One region of the Parvibaculum sp. MBR-TMA-1.3b-4.2 genome, then DNA from elsewhere that is predicted to be linked to it. Evidence: predicted binding sites of a transcription regulator. Region 1 holds the regulator's gene; the other holds the start of a gene.
The links. Region 1 encodes LexA, which represses DNA repair genes until DNA is damaged. Its sites were predicted from a motif close to TGTTCNNNNTGTGTTCNG; they were not measured.

Region 1 (10,024 bases):
AGATAGCAGGTCTCGATGAAATTGCCCTTCTCGGCAAGCTGGTCGATCGGATAGCCGCGATAGAGCAGCACGCCTTCTTCGCCGTCGATGAAGGTGATGTCGGATTCGCAGCTCGCCGTGGAGGTGAAGCCCGGATCGTAGGTGAAACGGCCGCTCTGTCCGTAGAGTTTCGAAATGTCGACAACGCTCGGGCCGAGGGATCCGCTATAGACCGGCAGGTCATAGGATTTGCCATCCACCGTGAGCTGGGCGGTGGTCGACGAACCCGCTTTCGTTCCGTGTTGTGTCATAGCTGCCTGTCCTCTTCTGGCTGTGCCGGCCGGGTCTCACCATGCCGGTTCAGGTGTTGAACATCTATACTAGCGGCCCCTGCCGTCCCGAAGGACGTTCAGGCGGCCTGATCCTTGATCCGTCCCAGTGCTTCCTCGCGTCCCAGCGTTGCTAGAACGTCGAAAATCGGTGGTGAAACGGTGGTGCCCGTTACGGCGGCGCGTAGCGGCTGCGCCACCTTTCCGAGCTTGAGTTCTTCTTCTTCCGCGAAAGAGCGCACCGTGGCTTCGACGCTGGCGGTTTCCCAGACATCGTTGGCGGAGAGACGCCCGTGCAATTTGCCCAGCAGTGACCGCGCGCCGTCATCGAGCAGCTTGGAGGCTTTTGCATCGAGCGAGAGCGGGCGGGTGACGCGGAGAAAGGAAGCCGCGTCGGCCAGTTCGAGCAGCGTCTTGGCGCGCTCCTTGGCCGCGGGCATGACCTGGGCAACCTTTTCGCGGAAAGCCTCGTCGACCTCCCAGCCTTCCAGGCGGTGCATGAGAGACAGCATGTCTTCGGCAAGGCGGGTGTCGTCGGCATGCCGGATATAATGGCCGTTGAGGCTTTCCAGCTTGGCGAAGTCGAAACGCGCCGGCGAGCGGCCCACCGTGTCGAGGCCGAACCATTCGATGGCCTGCTCGGTGGAGAAGATCTCGTCGTCGCCATGGCTCCAGCCCAGCCGCGCGAGATAGTTGCGCATGGCTTCGGGCAGATATCCCATGTCGCGATAGGCATCCACGCCGAGCGCACCGTGCCGCTTCGAGAGCTTGGCGCCGTCGGGGCCCAGGATCATCGGCACATGGGCGAACTCGGGAACGTCCCATCCCATGGCCTGATAGATCTGGCTCTGGCGTCCGGCATTGGTCAGATGGTCGTCGCCGCGAATGACATGGGTAATGCCCATATCGTGGTCGTCCACCACGACGGAAAGATTGTAGGTCGGCGAACCGTCGCTACGTAGAATGATGAGGTCGTCGAGCTGGTCGTTCGGGAAACGCACTTCGCCCATCACATGGTCGCGAACAAGCGTTTCGCCTTCATCCGGCGAGCGGAAGCGGACGACCGGCTTCACGCCTTCCGGCGCTTCGGATGGGTCGCGGTCGCGCCAGCGTCCGTCATAGCGCCAGGGGCGGCCTTCCGCCTTGGCCGTCTCGCGCATCTCCTCCAGCTCTTCCTTGCTGGCATAGCAATAATAGGCATGCCCCTGCGCCAGAAGCTGCTGCACGACTTCGACATGGCGCTGCTGGCGGGAAAACTGGAAAACGGGTTCCTCGTCCCAGTCCAGACCCAGCCAGCGCATGCCTTCGAAAATGGCGGCGATGGCTTCATCGGTCGAACGCTCGCGATCCGTGTCCTCGATGCGAAGCAGGAACGTGCCCCCGTGATGGCGCGCGAAGAGCCAGTTGAAAAGGGCAGTTCTGCCGCCACCGATGTGCAAGAAGCCCGTCGGTGAGGGGGCGAAACGCGTTATGACTTTTTTCTCTTCCGGCATGCTCTTCCGTCATCCATCCGTTACCGCATCCTGAGGCGGCTAGGCAGGGGAACAGATTGTTGGCAAGCTTTGACCCAAGGTGGGGCCTCGCCCGTGGCGCAAATCGGCCTCTGGGTCCGCTGCGGGACGGGGGTGTTCTAGCACATTGCGGCAACGCAGCGTAAGTCCGAACTTTTTTCGAAAAACACCTTTGTTTTTAAGGTGTTGGGGGAAGTGGCAGTGCTTTAGCCGCATGTGGAGGGGGCGTCGCCCATGGCATTTACAGCCGGGCAGGGCATGAAACGGCCTTCATTCGGCGCCGGGCAGGGGACGATTCTGCGGGTTTTGTCGGCGCTCTACGCAGGGTTTGGCGCAATTTCCCGCAGTTTTGCAGGCGAAACCGACCGTTGGTTTCTCTGGCTTCCCGTGCTTCTGGCCTGCGGCATCGCGGCCTATTTCGGCCTGCCGGTCGAACCGCCGCTCTGGCTGTCTCTTGCCGGATTTCTGATCCTCGCCTGCGCCTTATGGGTATTTCGCCGGTTGTCCTGGGTCTTGCTTCTCCTCTGCGTTCTGGGGGCGGTGACCGCGGGCTTTGCCGCGGCGTCGCTGCGGACGGCTCTGGTGGCGGCGCCGGTCCTGGCGGACGAGACGGCGGGCGAGCTGACGGGAAGGGTTCTCTTTGTCGAGGCGGGCGAGGCGGGAGACCTCACCGTGCTTATGGCGCCGTCGGCCTTTGCCGGGCTGCCGCCCGAAAAACGGCCTGCCAAAGTAAGACTGCGTATTCGGCTGAAAAATGTGGCGCTCCAGCCGGGCGAGGAAATTCGCCTCCGCGCCCGTCTCATGCCGCCGCCCGATCCGGTTTTGCCGGGCGGGTTCGACTATGCGCGTCAGGCCTGGTTCGAAGGCCTCGGGGCGGTCGGCTTTGCCTATACCGCCCCGGAGATACTCAGCCCCTCCACGGGAGGTCCGCGGTCCCGGATCGCCGCGCTTCGCAATGCGATCGCCACCCATATCCGGGCGTCCATCGGCGGGCCGGAAGGGGCGGTCGCCGCCGCGCTGGTGACCGGCGAGCGTCGCGCCATCCCGGAAGGCGTGACGGAAGATCTGCGCGCGGCGGGGCTCGCCCATGTGCTGGCCATCTCCGGCCTTCATATGGCGCTGTTCAGCGGCACGCTGTTCTGGCTTGCCCGTGCTGTGCTGGCAGCCGTGCCGGCGCTTGCATTGCGCTACCCGGTGAAGAAATGGGCGGCGCTCGTGGCGTTTTCCGGTGCCGCCTTTTATCTCCTGGTCTCCGGCGGCGCGATTGCGACGCAACGCGCCTTTATCATGGTGACGCTTATGCTGGGAGCGATCCTGCTCGACCGCCCAGCCATCAGCCTACGGAATGTTGCTCTCGCTGCGACTGTCGTTCTGCTGTGGCAGTCGGAAAGCCTGCTGGGCGCCAGCTTCCAGATGTCGTTTGCCGCGGCGGTTGCGCTCGTTGCCTTTTACGAGAGCAAAAGCGTCCAGCGCTTCATCGCCTTGTCGAGGGGCGACCTGCGGGGAGGCCCCGCCCAATGGCCGCGCCTCGTGCTGATCTATTTCACGGGCCTGACGCTGACGAGCATCGTGGCAGGGTTGGCAACGGCGCCCTATGCCGCGTTCAATTTCAACAGGCTCGCCGTTTTCGGGCTGGCGGGAAATCTGGCCGCCATGCCCCTGGTCGGTCTCGTGGTCATGCCCGCCGCCTTGATAGGTCTTTTGCTCATGCCTTTCGGCGCCGACGCACCGGCCTTCTGGGTCATGGGCAAGGGGATCGGCTGGATGTTGACGGTGGCGCATGACGTGGCGCATTGGGGCGGGGCGGACCGGCTTATTCCTTCAGCCTCGCTCGGTGCCCTGGCGCTTGTGACGTTAGGCGGTTTGTGGATTGCCCTGTGGCGTCGCGGCTGTCGCTGGCTCGGCCTGCTGCCTTTGCTGGGAGGCCTTCTGCTCTGGCCGCATCTGTCGCGACCGGACATCTTCATCGGGAGGGAAGGTGGGATCGTTGCCGCGCGCGGGCTCGATGGCGATATCTATCTGACCTCGGCGCGCCCTTCATACACGGCGCAACAATGGTTGCGCATGGAGGGCGACCGGCGAAGCGCGCGCGAGGCGGTATCGAGCACGGAATCTCCATGGCGTTGCGATGCGCGCGGCTGTGCTTTTCACGAAAAAAGCCGTCCCCTTATCGCCTACTCGAAGAGCATCGGCGCTGTCATGGAGGATTGCGAGCTGGCCGACATCATCGTCTCGGCTGTGCCGGTCGGCAGGGCGATCCGAAAGGGCTGCCGCGCCGATCTCATTCTCGACTATTTCGATTTCTGGCGGAACGGGGCGACGACTATTCGTCTGGAGACGGACGGTAAGCCGACAATAGAAACGGCAAGGGCCGCGCGGGGAGCACGGCCCTGGGTTCGTCAGCCCTGATAGGGCAAAAGCGGGAAATCAGTAGCGGCGCAGCAGGCCGACAAGCTTGCCCTGAACCTTCACCCGGTCTGGCCCGAAGATACGGGTTTCATAGGCCGGGTTTGCCGCTTCGAGCGCGATGGAATCGCCCTTCTTGCGCAGCCGCTTCAGCGTGGCCTCATAGCCGTCCACCAGCGCCACGACGATGTCTCCGCTGGTGGCGGTGTCGCATCGCTGAATGAGAACCGTGTCGCCATCCAGAATACCGGCCTCGATCATCGAGTCGCCCTTTACCTCCAGCGCATAATGCTCGCCGGAGCCGATCAGGCTCATCGGCACATCGACCTGGTGGCTTTCCTCCTGCAGCGCCTCGATCGGCGTACCGGCGGCGATACGGCCCATCACGGAAACGGTCAGCGAACGCTCTTCCTGCGACGAGGGCATCAGGTCGTGGCTCGTCTTGCCGCGGCTGCCTTCGATCACGCTGGGAGAGAAGCCTTTGGCCCGATTGGCGGCCAGACTGGGCTGCGAGGATTCCGGCAATTTGAGAATTTCCAGCGCTCTTGCCCGATGCGGCAGGCGCCGGATGAACCCGCGCTCTTCCAGCGCGGAGATGAGCCGGTGAATGCCGGACTTGGAGCGCAGATCCAGCGCGTCCTTCATCTCGTCGAAGCTGGGCGGGACCCCGGACTCCTTCACTCGTTCATGGATGAACATGAGCAATTCATGTTGTTTACGGGTGAGCATCCCGGAACCCCTCCAAGCCTGTGCCGCGCTTGCGTAGCGTTTGAACGCAAATCAGGAACAAAACAAAAACGTCTGAAAGAGTTCTACTTTGGTTCTCCACAAGCGTCAAGCGCCCTGTGGATAATTTTCCGCTTATGCGCGCAACGGGAGAATCTTGACGATTTCCCCGGCTTTTGCCGGTTCGGCATGAGGCGGCCGGACGATCAGGCAGCCGGCCTGGGACAGCGTGGAGAGCATCGAGCTGTCCTGTTTCTCGGCAGCCGTGGCAACGGAAAGCTCGCCGTCGATATGGTCCAGCGCCGCCCGCATATAGTCCTCGCGCGCGCCATTGCCCGGCAGCTCCCGCCCGAGCCGCGCCATGGCGAAATGAGGCCCCGGATTGCCGCCCTGCATCCGCAAGATGGCGGGCTTCAGATAGAGCACCGCGCAGACAAGGGCCGATACCGGGTTTCCGGGCAGGCCGAGCATGGGCAGGTCTCCCAGCGCGCCGAACATCAGCGGTTTGCCGGGCCGCATGGCGACGCGCCAGAACTCGATATCGAGCCCGTCCGGCGTGAGGGCGGATTGCACGAGGTCGTGGTCGCCCACCGATGCGCCGCCCAGCGTCACCAGCATGTCCGCCTGTCTGGCCCGTTCCGCGGTCTCTCGGATGTCGGCTTCTTCGTCCCGCGCGATCCCGAGGTCGAGAGGCTCGCCGCCTGCCTCGGAAATGAGGGCGGCAAGCCCGTCATTATTGGCGGACACGATCTGGTGAGCGGCTGGCTCCTCGCCGGGGCGCACCAGTTCGTTGCCGGTCGAGAAGAAGGCGATGACGGGACGCCGCGCAACCTTCAGCTCACAGACATTCATGGCCGCGGCCAGCGCGATGTCGGCATGGTTGAGCCTTGTGCCATGCAGAATGCCGCTGTCTCCGGTTCTGAAATCGAGCCCCGTCGCACGCACATGATCGCCTGTCCTGGCAGCTTCCCTGACCACGACATGATCGCCGTCGCGCTCGGTGTCTTCCTGAATGACGATAGCGTCGGCCCCGCGGGGCAGGGGCGCGCCGGTGAAGATGCGGACCGCTTCTCCCGCCTTGAGGTCGCCGTCATAGCCCTCGCCGGCGGGAGCCTCGCCCGCCACCTTCAGCCTGGCGGGGAGGTTTGCGGTGTCGATGGCGCGCACTGCATAGCCGTCCATGGCCGAAAGGTCGGCGGGCGGCTGCGTGCGCCGCGCGATGGCGTCTTCGGCGAGAACGCGCCCATGCGCCTGCGACAGAGGCACCGTTTCGGACGGGACCGTATGGAGCGCCGCGAGAATTTTGGACCGCGCGTCGAAAACGGAAAGGAGAGGGGTGTCGGCCATGGGAAAGGCCTTTCAGTCAGTCTGCATTATAGTCGCCCGACTTGCCGCCGCTCTTATGCGTCAGCCGGACATCGGTGATGTGCATGGCCTTGTCCACGGCCTTGGCCATGTCGTAGAGCGTGAGCGCCGCCACGCTGACCGCGGTCAGCGCCTCCATCTCGACCCCGGTCTGCCCGCTGGTCTTGACGGTGGCTTCGATCTCGACGGCGCTATCCTCCGTGGACGGAGTGAGATGAAGTTCGACCTTGCTGATGGCAAGCGGATGGCATAGCGGAATGAGGGCCGATGTCTGCTTGGCGGCCATGATGCCTGCCAGCCGGGCCACCTCCAGCGCATTGCCCTTTTTCAGCCCGTCTTCGCGAATGAGGGTGAGCGTCTCCGGCGCCATGGTCACGCGCCCGCGCGCGGTGGCGACGCGCGCGGTCACGCTTTTCTCCGACACATCGACCATATGGGCCGCGCCGCTCTCGTCGATATGGGAAAACTTGCCGCTCAATTTTCGTTCAGCTCCTTTTCCATGAAGCACCGCCTGTCCATTGGCAGGCCGCCATCTTCCTCGCGCATGCGAAGAGTGAAAAGACCTGGCGTCCAGTCATCCTGAGGCAGGATACGAAATCCGAGCTTCGCGTAAAACGGGGCGTTCCATTGTACGTCGCGGAATGTGGAAAGCGTCATCCGCCGGGCGCCCTGCGCAAAGGCAAAACCGCAGCAAGCCGCCGTCAGGCGGGCGCCGAGACCTTTGCGTGCATGGGCGCGATGAACCGACAGTTCGAACAGATGCCCGGCCCGGTCGATGAACCCGACCAGAGCGAAACCGGCCGGTTTATCCTGTTCATCCGCCGCGATCAGGATAGCGCCGCCCCGCAGAAAGGAGCGCACATAGGCTATGTCGGCGGGCGGGTGATCGGAAATTTCCTTCAGGCCGACATCGGCAAAAACCATCCCCGCATCCTTCTCGATCCCGGCCAGCAGGTCGAGTTCATCGGGTCGCGCATGGCGTATGCGATAGGGCATCGGCGGTCAGGCCGCGTGGGCGAGAAGGTTGCGTGTGGCCGCCTCTACATCCGGCTGCCGCATCAGGCTTTCGCCCACGAGAAAGCTCCGAACGCCCGCCTTGGCAAGCCGCGCCAGATCGTCTGCTGCGAAGATGCCGCTCTCGCCGACGATCAGCTTGCCGGCGGGAACGAGCGGGGCAAGCCGCTCCGTCGTTTCCAGCGTCGTCTCGAAGGTCTTGAGGTTGCGGTTGTTGATGCCGAGAAGCGGGCTCTTGAGGGTGAGCGCGCGCTCCAGCTCGGCCTCGTCGTGCACCTCAACCAGAACGTCCATGCCCCAATGGAAAGCGGCTTCTTCCAGCTCCTGCGCCTGCGTGTCGCTGACCGCCGCCATGATGATGAGGATCGCGTCCGCGCCCATCGCGCGGGCTTCCGCCACCTGATAGACGTCATACATAAAGTCCTTGCGGATCACCGGCAGCAGCACCGCATTGCGCGCGGCGGTAAGATAGTCCGGCGCCCCCTGAAAGGACGGCCCGTCCGTGAGGACCGAAAGGCAGGTCGCGCCGCCGGCTTCATAGGCGCGGGCAAGCGCTGGCGGATTGAAGTCTTCCCGGATCAGCCCTTTGGACGGGCTCGCCTTTTTGATTTCCGCGATCAGGCCATAGCCGCCGCTCGCACAGGCATCGTTGAGCGCCTTGTAAAAGCCGCGCGTCGGAGAGGCCGCCGCCGCCGCTTCTTCCATCTGGGCCGGCGTGCGCGCGGCCTTGGCCGTCGCGATCTCTTCCAGCTTATAGGCGCCGATCTTGTCGAGGATGTCGCTCATGCAGGCACCTGATTGTTGGTCTGTTGCACAAGGCGTTCCAGCACTTTCGTCGCCGCGCCGCTGTCGATGCTTTCGGCGGCAAACGCCACACCGTCCTCGAGCGAGGCCGCTTTCCCGGCGACGACAAGCGCGCCCGCGGCGTTCAGCAGCACGATATTCCGATAGGGGCCGGGCGCGCCCGCCAGGAGGTTGCGAATGGCTTGCGCATTATGTGCAGGGTCGCCGCCTTTGAGGTCGGCAATATCGGCACGGGGCAGATCGACATCTTCCGGCGCGACCTCGAACTCGCGGATCTCGCCCTGGTCCAGCTCGGCAACGAAGCTGATGCCCGTCGTGGTCAGCTCGTCGATCCCGCCCATGCCCGGCACCGTGCCGTGCACGATCCAGGCTTTCTCAGACCCGAGATTGCGCAGCGCCTCGGCGAAGGGCCGCACCAGCTCGCGCGAATAGACGCCGACGATCTGCCGCGTCACGCCCGCCGGATTGGACAGCGGGCCGATCAGGTTGAAGATCGTCTTGATACCGAGTTCCACGCGCACCGGCCCCACATGCCGCATGGCGGGGTGGTGGGCCTGCGCGAACATGAAGCCGATACCGGCCTCGCGAATGCTGCGCGCGATCACATCCGGCGCAACGTCGAGATTGACGCCCAGTTCCTGCAGCGCATCCGCCGTGCCGGAAAGCGAAGAGGCCTTGCGGTTGCCATGCTTGGCAACGGCAACGCCTGCGCCCGCCGTCACCAGCGCCGCCGCCGTCGAGATGTTGTAGGTGCCAGCGCCGTCGCCGCCCGTGCCCACAATGTCCACCGCGCCCTTGGGTGCTTCGACGCGGAGCATCTTCTCCCGCAATACGGTGGCGCCCGCCGTGATTTCGGTCACGCGCTCGCCGCGCACCCGCATCCCCATCAGGAAGGCGGCGATCTGCGCCGGCGTCGCTTCGCCCTCCATGATGTGGCCGAAGGCAAAGCGGGCGTCTTCCGCCGAAAGTTCATGGCCTTCCGACAGTTTCGCCAGAACGGGCTTGAGGTCGCTCATGCCGTCTCCATCACGTTGAAGCCTGCAAGCTGGAGGAAGTTCGCAAGAATTTCGTGCCCGCGTTCGGAGGCAATGCTTTCCGGGTGGAACTGTACGCCGTGAATGGGCAGCTCCTTGTGCTGCATCCCCATGATGATCCCGTCCGTCGTCCAGGCCGTGATCTCCAGGCAGTCGGGCAGGCTCTCGCGTTCCACGATCAGCGAGTGATAGCGCGTCGCCTCGATGGGGCTCGGCAGGTTGGCGAACACGCCTTTGCCGTGATGATGGATGTCGCTCATCTTGCCATGCATCAGTACGGGCGCACGCACCACCTTGCCGCCGAAGGCCTGGCCGATGGCCTGATGGCCGAGGCAGACGCCGAGAAGCGGGATCCGGTGCGCGGCCGCCGCTTCGATCAGCTCAAGGCAGATGCCCGCCTTGTCCGGATCGCAGGGCCCCGGCGAAAGCACGATGGCCGTCGGGCTTTTGGCCAGCGCTTCATTGACCGAAATCTTGTCGTTCCGGTGCACCTCGGCGCGCGCACCCAGCTCCCCCAGAAAATGGACGAGGTTGTAGGTGAAGCTGTCGTAATTATCGATCAGTAGCAGCATGGCCGGGCTTTCAAGAGCAAGAGGCTTTCAGGGCAAAGGGACAACCGGATGTTCCGGTCAATATAGCGCAGAATGGCGCGGTTATAATGCGCGTCGGAAAGATCGCACAATAGGACTGATGATCCCGCAATATCAATGCGTTACTGATGGCCGGCGACGGGGACGCCGCGGGCGCGCAACATGCCAGCGAGAAGGCGCGGGGCGGAAGCGCCGCTGGTGAAAAGCGTGAAGCCTTCTCCCTCCGCGATCCGCGTATCGTCCTCAATCAGGGCCGCGAGCCGCTG
Region 2 (10,024 bases), 670 kb from region 1:
CTGACCGGAGAGATTGCGATAGCGCACGGCCTGACGGGCCTGACGCTTCAGGCTCGCCAGTTGCGATTCCTGCTGTGCCACCACATCGTCGAGACGGGTGAGGTTGGTTTCAGCCGCCTTCAGGCGAAGCTCCGCCTCGTGGCGGCGCGTATAAAGGCCGGTAATGCCGGCTGCCTCTTCGAGGATGCGGCGGCGATTGATCGGCTTGGACGAAATGAGCTGAGCGATCTGGCCTTGCCGGACGAGCGCGGGCGAATGCGCGCCGGTGGAGGCGTCGGCAAAGAAGAGCTGCACATCGCGCGCGCGCACTTCACGCCCGTTGATGCGATAGGTGGAGCCTGCATCGCGCTCGATCCTGCGCGAGATTTCCACCACCTCGCAGTCATTATAGGCGGCGGGCGCAGTGCGATCGACATTGTCGATATAAAGCACGACTTCGGCATGGTTACGCGCAGGCCGGGCGGAGGTGCCTGCGAAGATCACATCTTCCATGCCCGACCCGCGCATATTCTTGAACGAGTTCTCGCCCATCACCCAGCGCAGCGCTTCCAACAGGTTGGATTTGCCGCAGCCATTGGGGCCGACTACGCCGGTGAGCCCGGCCTCGATGATGAGGTCGGTCGGATCGACAAAGGATTTGAAGCCGGAAAGGCGTAGCCGGTTGAACTTCACGTGCGTTGCTCGCTCGTCTCTCTAGCGTTGAAACAAGGGGAGAGGCGCAAGCTTTCGCGCTCTCCCCGCTGAATTATTCTTCCCCGGGCGCTTTTTCCTGGGGCGTGGTCTCGCCTTCGGGCTCGGACTTGGTGATGTCCTCGCCCTTCAGCGCCTTTTCGATCAGCGGCTGGAACTGGCTCCAGGTCATGAAACCCTGAGCCATCTGGCCGTTGATGAAGAAGGTGGGCGTCGAGCGGACTTCGAACTTCTCCGCCGCGCGCTTGGCGACCTTGGAGATATGGTCGAAGACCTTGCCGTTCTTCATGCATTGCTGGAACTGCTCGTTAGAGAACCCGCCCTGCCGGGCGATCTTCTCCAGCGCGGCCATCGGATCCTTTGCGAGGACCCATTGGCGCTGCTGCTCGAACAGCACGTCGATAAAGCCGAAATACCGCTCCGGACCCGCGCAGAAGGCCAGCATGAAAGCCGCCGTCGCCGCGCTGTCGAAGGGGAAGGGGCGCGAAATGAAATAGACCTTGCCGGTGTCGATATAGGTCTTTTTCAGCTCGGGAAACGTCTGGCTGTTGAAGTCGGCGCAATGGGGGCAGGTCATCGAGGAATATTCGATGACGACCACCGGCGCGTCCTTCTTGCCCATCGTCATGTCGCCGAGCGGGCCGGGAACCAGAAGCTCCTTCTCCAGCGCGCTGTCGGCCGTCATGACGTCGGCCGACGCCAGCTCGGCCTCCGCGGACGCCCCGAACTGGGTGTAGGCGAGATAGCCAAGGCCCAAGACCACCACGATGGCGGCGAGGATGATGATAACTCGATTTTGATTCACGACTGCTAGTCCCCACTAGATGTTGCGTATTATGGCGGCCTTGAGGGGCCCCCTCAACGAATCCTTTCTGTTGCCATCAGACGAGAATCGGGACTCGCATTCAGCCCTTATTGGCCCCGATGACCCGCTCGCCCAGCCGGGCCAGCGCTCCCCTGAGAGGCGTTTCCTGTATCGATTCAAGCTCTTGGCCAAGCTTCTTTCGTTCGTCCGGCGTCAGCGCCCTGATCTTGCGGCGCTTGCGGACGGGCTTGTGCGGCAGCGGGCCCTGCACAAGTTTCAGCCGGGCGACGGCGTCATACCCATAATATGCGTTGATGCGGGAGACGATCTGGGGCTCCAGATGCTTGATCTCGACCGCGGCCGGGCCTTCCACGCGCAGCGTCAGCACCGCGCCGGTGGAGGGGCCTTTCTGTTTTTCTGCCTTCGAGAAGCGCGGAAAGCTGAGCTTTTCCGGCGCGCAATATTCCGCCAGCGTCTCGCCGACGATTTCCGGCCAGTGGGAGAGGATCTGCACCTGCGCGAAGCCGCGCTTTTTGAAGGTGTCGCGCGCAGCCTCCATCACCCGTCCGCCAATGGGCGCGGGGGAATAGCGCCTGGAGGCGATCCTGTTTCCCAGCAACTCGTTCATGGCGCGCATTCTGACTCGGATTTGCCTTCTACGCACATCACCGTTTCGCAAGGCCATGCGCCAAGGCGTTTGACGAGAAGGCCCCGCCCGACACATATGGAGGCATGGCGGGAAAAACGGCGAAAAAGCGTGGGAAACCGGAGAGCGTGAGCGACAGGCTGCTCGCCTGGTACGACGTGCATGCGCGCGACCTGCCCTGGCGGGTGAGGCCCAAAGCCCGCGACAGGGGCGCAAGGGCCGACCCCTATTGCGTCTGGCTTTCCGAGATCATGCTCCAGCAAACCACCGTGGCGACGGTGGGCCCCTATTTCCGCGACTTCGTGAGCCGCTGGCCGGATGTGGAAAGCCTCGCCGCCGCGCCGCGCGACAAGGTGATGGAGGCCTGGGCGGGGCTTGGCTACTACTCCCGCGCGCGCAACCTCCATGCCTGCGCGGTGACGGTGGCCGAAGAGCATGACGGATGCTTTCCCGATACAGAGGAGGGGCTGAAGGCGCTGCCGGGCATCGGGCCCTATACGTCCGCCGCCATCGCCGCCATCGCCTTCGACCGCAAGGCGACCGTGGTGGACGGCAATGTGGAGCGCGTGGTGGCGCGGCTCTTTGCGATCGAAACGCCGCTGCCCGACGCCAAGAAGGAAATCCGCCCCGCCGCCGAAACGCTGACGCCGGAGACACGCCCCGGCGATTTCGCGCAAGCCATGATGGATCTGGGCGCGACGATCTGTTCGCCGAAAAGCCCGTCCTGCAATCGCTGTCCGGTTTCGGACGGGTGTCTGGCATTCGAAAAAGGCATCGCCGAAACGCTGCCCCGCCGCGCGCCGAAGAAGGCCCGCCCCACGCGGCGTGGCGCCTGCTTCTATCTGAAGAACGGGCGAGGGGAAGTGCTCCTGCGCCGGAGGCCCGACAAGGGGCTGTTGGGCGGCATGCTGGAAGTGCCGACGACGGAATGGACGCAAGCCGAGATCGATGAGGATGCGTTGCTCGCCGCCGCGCCGGTGAAGGCGAAATGGGTGCGCGTGCCGGGGCTCGTCGAACACACCTTCACGCATTTCCATTTGCAGCTTGCGATCTTCGTGGGCGAGGCGAGCGCGGCGCTGGCGACAAAGGCGGACGGTATCTGGGTGCCGGAGGAAGAGCTCGACGCGCAGGCCCTGCCGACGGTGATGAAAAAGGCCGCCGCGCATGCCGCGCCGGATGCGGGGCCTTTGTTTAAGGGAAAGTAGTTTCACCAGAGGGTGTCATCCCGGCGAAAGCCGGGACCCACTCGCCTCAACGATACACCGCTGCGCTAATGGGTCCCGGCAACGAGTGCCGGGACGACACCGTGTTTTTGGCTTTGTTGGAAAACATTAACGAGGACTGTCATCCCGGGACTTGTTCCCGGGATCCACTCGCGTCACAACGCGCTGAAACGTGGATTGGGTCCCGGCTTTCGCCGGGATGACATTACTTCTCTTTGTCATGCCCGGACTTGATCCGGGCATCTAGAGCGGCGCGTGCCGCGCATTGTTGCGCTGGATTGCCGGGGCAAGTCCGGCAATGACAAATGAGGATTACCCCTCGCCCATCTCGGCACGCAGCTTCTGGCGCAGCATGTCGATGGGCTTGAGTTTCCCGTCCGTCTTGAAGTGCCAATAGGTCCAGCCATTGCAGGCTTCGAGGCCCTGCACATGGGCGCCGATCTTGTGGATGGAGCCGGTGGCGTCGGCGCAGACGAGCGAGCCGTCGGCGCGCACGCGCGCGGCATGGCGGCGCTGCGGGTCGTAAAGCTTGGTGCCGGGCTCCAGCAGGCCGCGCTCGACGATGGTGCCGAAGGGAATGCGCGGCGCGGCTTTCTTGGACTGCGTGACCTTTAGGTCTTCCGGCGCGGTGGGCTGCACCTGGCGGATACGCTCGCGCGCGACCTTGATGTATTTCGCCTCGCGCTCGATGCCGATGAACTTGCGGCCGAGCTTCTTGGCGACCGCGCCCGTGGTGCCGGAGCCGAAGAAGGGGTCGAGCACGACATCGCCCGGGTTGGTGGTGGCGAGCAGCACGCGGTGGAGAAGCGCCTCGGGCTTCTGCGTCGCATGGGCCTTGTTGCCGTCCTCGTCCTTGAGCCGTTCGCCGCCATTGCAGATCGGGATCAGCCAGTCGGAGCGCATCTGAAGGTCTTCGTTGAGCGCCTTCATCGCGTCGTAGTTGAAGGTGTATTTCTTCTGGTCGGCATCGCGCACGGCCCAGATCAGCGTTTCATGGGCATTGGTGAAGCGCGTGCCGCGGAAATTCGGCATCGGGTTCGACTTGCGCCACACGACATCGTTCATGATCCAGTAGCCGAGATCCTGAAGGCTCGCGCCGACGCGGAAAATGTTGTGATAGGAGCCGATGACCCAGATGGCGCCCGTCGGCTTCAGCACGCGGCGCGCCGCGGCGAGCCATTCCCGCGTGAAGCGGTCATAGGTCTCGAAGCTCTCGAACTTGTCCCACTCGTCGGTGACAGCATCGACCTTGGACTGGTCGGGACGGGTGAGGTCGCCGCCGAGCTGGAGGTTGTAGGGCGGGTCCGCGAAAATCAGATCGACCGAGTTCGCCGGCAGGGCGTTCATTGCCTCGACGCAGTTCCCCTGAATGATCTTCTCGGCGGACTCTACCTTGCCGTTGCTGACCCGTGCCACGTTCGAAACCCCTCTACATGTGCCCCGTTGGAGCCGGCGATCATGGCGAGGTCGCGAATCGGCGTCAATTACTTTTGTGGAATCAATGGGTTAACGGATTCGGAAACACTAAATCGAGTCTCTCGGGACTCCGCGGACTCAATATCTTGGGTCGGGAGCGCGGCGACGGGCGCGAAACTTTTCCGGTGATGCGGGCAGGCGCCGGCTTTTTCGAGCGCTTCGAGGTGCTGTTTCGTGCCGTAGCCCATATGCCGCTCGAATCCATAGACCGGAAAGTCGGCGGCCATTTCGACCATCATCCGGTCCCGCGTGACCTTGGCGATGATGGAGGCCGCGGCGATGGAGAGCGAGCGCGCATCGCCTTTGATGACGGGGGTGGCGCGGCAGGGAAGCTCCGGCGACCGGTTGCCGTCGATGAGGGCATGGGCGGGTGTGGCGGGCAGCGCCGCCACCGCGCGGGACATGGCCAGCATGGAGGCGGCGAGGATGTTGATGCGGTCGATCTCCTCGACGCTCGCCATGCCGACCCCGACCTGCGCCTGATCGCGGATGAGGTCGTAAAGCGCCTCGCGCTTCTTCGCGGTGAGCTTTTTGGAATCGTTGAGGCCGGGCGGGAGCTGCGCGGGATCGAGAATGACGGCGGCGGCAACGACGGGCCCCGCCAGCGGACCCCGGCCCGCTTCGTCCACGCCGCAGACAAGCGCGGTGGGCGCGCCGGCTTCTGCCTCGAAGGAGAAGTCGGGCGTGGTGACGATTTTCGGTTTGGCGGGGCGTGGCATTGGCGGAGTTTGTGATTTCCCTCGCCAAATCTCAACTTTCCTTTCCCTCTCGGCCAAATTCTCCTTTGGTGTCATCCTGGCGAAAGCCGGGACCCATTGGCAGATCGGCATATGGACGAGATGCGGTTGGGTTGCGGCTTGCATGCTCCGCAGTGCCTCAAACGGTTTAGGCGGGCTGGGGAGAGGCGAGTGGGTCCCGGCTTTCGCCGGGATGACGTTGGATTTTGTTGCCGGGCTTTGCCAAGACACGCATCGTCATGCCCCGCTTTATGCGGGGTATCCATGTCTTCGCTACACGGAAGGAAGACGTGGATGGCCCGGACGAGCCGGGCCATGACGGCTAGAGGAACCTCACAGCAATTCCAGCTGCTTGCCCCGGCCCGGCACCTGAAACCGTTCGCAGTCGAGGTCGGACTTGATCTTGTTGAGGCCGAGCTTGCGGGCGGCGATTTCGAAGCGGCGGGCGATCTGCCAGGCGTAAGGGCCGGTGCCCCTCATGCGGCGGCTCCATTCGGCGTCATATTCCTTGCCGCCGCGCATCTGGCGGATGAGGGACATGACGTGATCGGCGCTGTCCGGCACGTTTTCGGCCAGCCATTCCTTGAAGAGGTCGGCGATTTCGAGCGGCAGGCGCAGCAGGACGAAACCGGCCTGCGCGACGCCCGCATGGGCCGCGCCCTGCAATATGCGTTCGATCTCGCTGTCGTTGAGGGCGGGGATGACGGGCGCGACCATCACGCCCGTCGGTACGCCTGCTTCCGACAGGATGGAAAGCGCCTCCATGCGTTTGGACGGGGTCGAGGCGCGCGGTTCCATCTTCCGGGCGAGCCTGGCATCCAGCGTCGTCACCGAGATCGCGACCTTCACCAGATTGCGTTTCGCCATGTCAGACAGGATGTCGAGATCGCGCGTCACCTGCGCGGATTTGGTCACGATGGTGACGGGATGGTTATAGGCCGACAGTACCTCGAGGATCGACCGCGTGATGCGGTAGCGCTGCTCAATCGGCTGATAGGGATCGGTATTGGTGCCGATGGCGATGGGGCGCACCTCATAGCCGGGCTTTGAAAGCTCGCGCGCCAGAAGCTGCGCCGCATTGGGCTTGGCGAAAAGGCGGCTCTCGAAATCGAGCCCGGCCGACAGCCCCATATAGGCGTGGGTGGGGCGGGCGAAGCAGTAGACGCAGCCATGCTCGCAGCCCCGATAGGGATTGATCGAGCGGTCGAAGGAAATGTCGGGCGACTGGTTGCGCGTGATGATGGTCTTCGGGCTCTCGAACGTCACTTCGGTCTTCAGGGCCGGGATGGCCGAAAGCCCCTCCCAGCCATCGTCTTCCAGCTCATAGCCGCGCGGCTCGAACCGGCCCGAGCGGTTGGTAAGCGCGCCCCGGCCACGGCGGCCATCGGGGGGCAGGTTGGGCTCGCTCACGCCTTGGGGTACGGGGGACGGGGCGTTGGGGAGCCGGGACGGCCGCGCCACCGCCTTGGAGCCAATCGGGGAACTGGCGTGGGGACGGGCGGTGCGGCCGGGACGCGCTATGTGGCGACTCATCGTCATGAGGAAATCCTAGCAGAACGAGAGAACAGAACAAGAACATTTATCCGGCAGGGGACAGTTTCCTTGCAGTGTGACTGCGCTCCATGGCTAATTGGCCCGCATGTTGAGTGTGATCATTCCGACCCTGAATGCCGAAGACGAACTGCCCCGCGCGATGTTCCCGCTGGTGGGCGCGGTGGTGCGCGGCCGCGTGAAGGAAGTCATCGTGTCCGATGGCGGTTCCACCGACGGCACGCTGGACGTGGTCGAGGCGGCCGGCGCCCATCTGGTGGCGGGCGAGAGGGGGCGGGGTCCCCAGCTTGCTGCCGGCGCGCGCGAGGCGAAAGGCGACTGGCTGCTCTTTCTCCATGCCGACACGGTGCTGGAAACGGGCTGGGACGAAGAAGTGTCGAAATTCCTGGAGCAGGTCGAGGCCGGACGCTTCCGAAGCTCCGAGATCGCCGCCGCCTTCCGTTTCACGCTGGACGATTTTTCGGGCTGGGCGCGCTTTCTGGAAACCATCGTGGCATTGCGCTGCGCGATCCTGCGGCTGCCCTATGGCGATCAGGGGCTGCTCATCAACCGGCGGCTTTACGAAAAGCTCGGCGGCTATCGCGACATGCCGCTGATGGAGGATGTGGACCTCGTGCGCCGGATCGGGCGGCGGCGTCTGGTGATGCTGCGCTCGCGCGCCGTCACGAGCCCGCACCGCTATATCCGCGACGGTTTTGCCGCGCGCATGCTTCGCAATTTCGCCTGCCTCACGCTCTATTACCTGCGCGTACCGCCCCGGCTGATCGCCCGCATCTATCAGTAAACGGAATATTTCATGGACAGGCAGCTCGTGGTCATGGCCAAGGCACCGCGCCTCGGCCGGGTGAAGACCCGCCTTGCCCGCGAGATCGGCAATGTGGCCGCGCTCGCCTTTTTTCGCCGGACATGCGGCGATCTGCTGAGGCGCGTCGCCCCCGACCCGCGCTGGCAGACCGTGCTCGCCCTGACGCCGGACCGCGCGGTGCATGAGACGGGCGTCTGGCCGGCGGGCGTGCCGCGCATCGCGCAAGGGGCAGGAGATCTGGGCGACCGGATGGGACGGCTCTTTCGCGATCTGCCGCGGGGCCCGGTGGTGATCGTCGGCGGCGACATTCCCGGCATTACGCGCGATCATATCGCCCGCGCCTTTGCGGCGCTGAGCCGGGCCGATACCGTGCTCGGACCGGCGGAGGATGGCGGTTACTGGCTTGTCGGCATGAAACGCTTTCCGCGCGTGACGGAAATCTTCGAGGATGTGCGCTGGTCGAGCGAGCACACGCTGGCCGATACGAAGGCGAATATCGAAAGGGCAGGGCTGACGCTTGCCCTTGCCGATACATTGAACGATGTGGATACCGGCGCGGATTACCGCCGCTGGACAGAGGCCGAAAGGCAGAAACGACAATGAGCGATCTCGATCCCTTCAAACTGTTTCTTGATATCCAGTTGAAGCTGCCGCGCAACGGGCCGGGCAGTGCGCGCGCAACCGCGGAGGCGTTCGCGCTGGTGCCGGAGCTGCCGCCCGCGCCTGAAATTCTCGATGTCGGCTGCGGGCAGGGGCCGGAAGCCTTCGACCTTCTGCCCCTGACGCAGGGCCGCATCACGGCGGTCGATCTTTTCGAGCCCTTTCTCGACAAGCTGCATGCGCGCGCGGTGGCCGAAGAGGTGCCGGACGAGCGGCTGACGGTGAAGCGCGCCGACATGGAAGAGCTGCCCTTCGGCGACGGGGAATTCGACCTCATCTGGTCGGAGGGTGCGATCTATCTGATGGGCTTCGAGGACGGATTGCGCGCCTGGCGACGGCATTTGAAGCCCGCGGGCGCCTGCGTCGTCTCCGAACTCACCTGGCTGACCGATACGCCCTCGCCCGAAGCCTGGGACTATTGGCGCGAAATGTATCCCGGCATGGGAACGGTCGAGACCAATACCGAGGCCGCGAAACGCGCGGGCTACCGCGTCGTGGCGACAACGGTGCTGCCGAAAGAGGACTGGTTCACGGACTATTACGGTCCGATGAAGGAAGAAATCCGCAAAAGCTGGGGCGAATATGAGGGCGTGGAAGAGGCGAAGGCCGTCTTCAACGAGATGTATCGCGAGATCGATATCGCCGAGCGCTTTCTCGGCGAGTTTTCATACGTGTTCTATGTGATGACGCGGGCGGAGTAGTTTTGCCGTCATAGCGTGTCATCCCGGCCCCCGAGCCGGGGACACGCCGGGTTGCTTTTCTGGGACTTGTGTACTTTGCCGCTTAAAAGACCAAGTAGGTAAGAAAACAGATGATAGAAAAAGTAGCCATAATATACCATTTTTATGAGTTAAACGAAACTTACAGGGACAATTTCGTATTTTTTATGAACACAGCTGTGGATGATACGGCGGATTATTTTGTGTTCATATCAGGGGATTGTTCGGTGCCGCTTACTGACCATGAGAACGTAAAATATATTCAAATAAAGAATAAGAATCATGATTTTGGTGGCGTCGTAGAATTCGTAAGACAGTTCAATCATCTCTCCTATGACGCCTATATGTTTGTAAATTCTTCAATGAGGGGCCCTTTTGTGCCCACATATTTTTCCATGCCTTGGTATGACGGTTTTCTTTCGCGCCTGTCTGATACCATTGTGATGGTTGGGTGTTCTGTAAATATACTTCCTATGTCTTCAAGTTTCTCGGTTCGGTTTGGTGATCTATTTGACTATGAACCTCCTTTTATACATGTACAAACGACTGCTTATGCCTTGTCGTCAAAGGCTTTCAAGCACCTTGTAGCGGCGGGGTTTTATGATGTTGAGGATTTTCTAGAAAAAGAAGACGTTATCGCAAGATATGAAATTGGAATTTCGCAGGAAGTGCTCAAACAAGGCTGGTCGATTAGCTCGCTTCTTCCTCAATA

Region 2: a site for LexA is predicted at 7,138-7,155, ahead of ACSSVQ_RS05640 (PA0069 family radical SAM protein). Genes of this name have one in related genera too.

The regions. Positions count from the first base shown of each region.
Region 1 is NZ_JBRJHC010000001.1:473,626-483,649, reverse strand. Features, by position in the region: gene gltA (citrate synthase) at 1-290, opposite strand, end outside; gene gltX (glutamate--tRNA ligase) at 389-1,801, opposite strand; gene ACSSVQ_RS02590 (ComEC/Rec2 family competence protein) at 2,054-4,228, shown strand; gene lexA (transcriptional repressor LexA) at 4,247-4,954, opposite strand; gene ACSSVQ_RS02580 (molybdopterin molybdotransferase MoeA) at 5,087-6,298, opposite strand; gene moaC (cyclic pyranopterin monophosphate synthase MoaC) at 6,315-6,794, opposite strand; gene ACSSVQ_RS02570 (GNAT family N-acetyltransferase) at 6,791-7,312, opposite strand; gene trpC (indole-3-glycerol phosphate synthase TrpC) at 7,319-8,116, opposite strand; gene trpD (anthranilate phosphoribosyltransferase) at 8,113-9,150, opposite strand; gene ACSSVQ_RS02555 (anthranilate synthase component II) at 9,147-9,740, opposite strand; gene murI (glutamate racemase) at 9,881-10,024, opposite strand, start outside.
Region 2 is NZ_JBRJHC010000001.1:1,145,911-1,155,934, reverse strand. Features, by position in the region: gene ACSSVQ_RS05670 (chromosome segregation SMC family protein) at 1-672, opposite strand, end outside; gene ACSSVQ_RS05665 (DsbA family protein) at 746-1,495, opposite strand; gene ACSSVQ_RS05660 (DUF721 domain-containing protein) at 1,596-2,123, opposite strand; gene mutY (A/G-specific adenine glycosylase) at 2,228-3,346, shown strand; gene ACSSVQ_RS05650 (DNA methyltransferase) at 3,677-4,780, opposite strand; gene ACSSVQ_RS05645 (ribonuclease HII) at 4,849-5,559, opposite strand; gene ACSSVQ_RS05640 (PA0069 family radical SAM protein) at 5,911-7,110, opposite strand; gene ACSSVQ_RS05635 (TIGR04283 family arsenosugar biosynthesis glycosyltransferase) at 7,217-7,912, shown strand; gene ACSSVQ_RS05630 (TIGR04282 family arsenosugar biosynthesis glycosyltransferase) at 7,925-8,536, shown strand; gene ACSSVQ_RS05625 (class I SAM-dependent methyltransferase) at 8,533-9,294, shown strand; gene ACSSVQ_RS05620 (hypothetical protein) at 9,405-10,024, shown strand, end outside.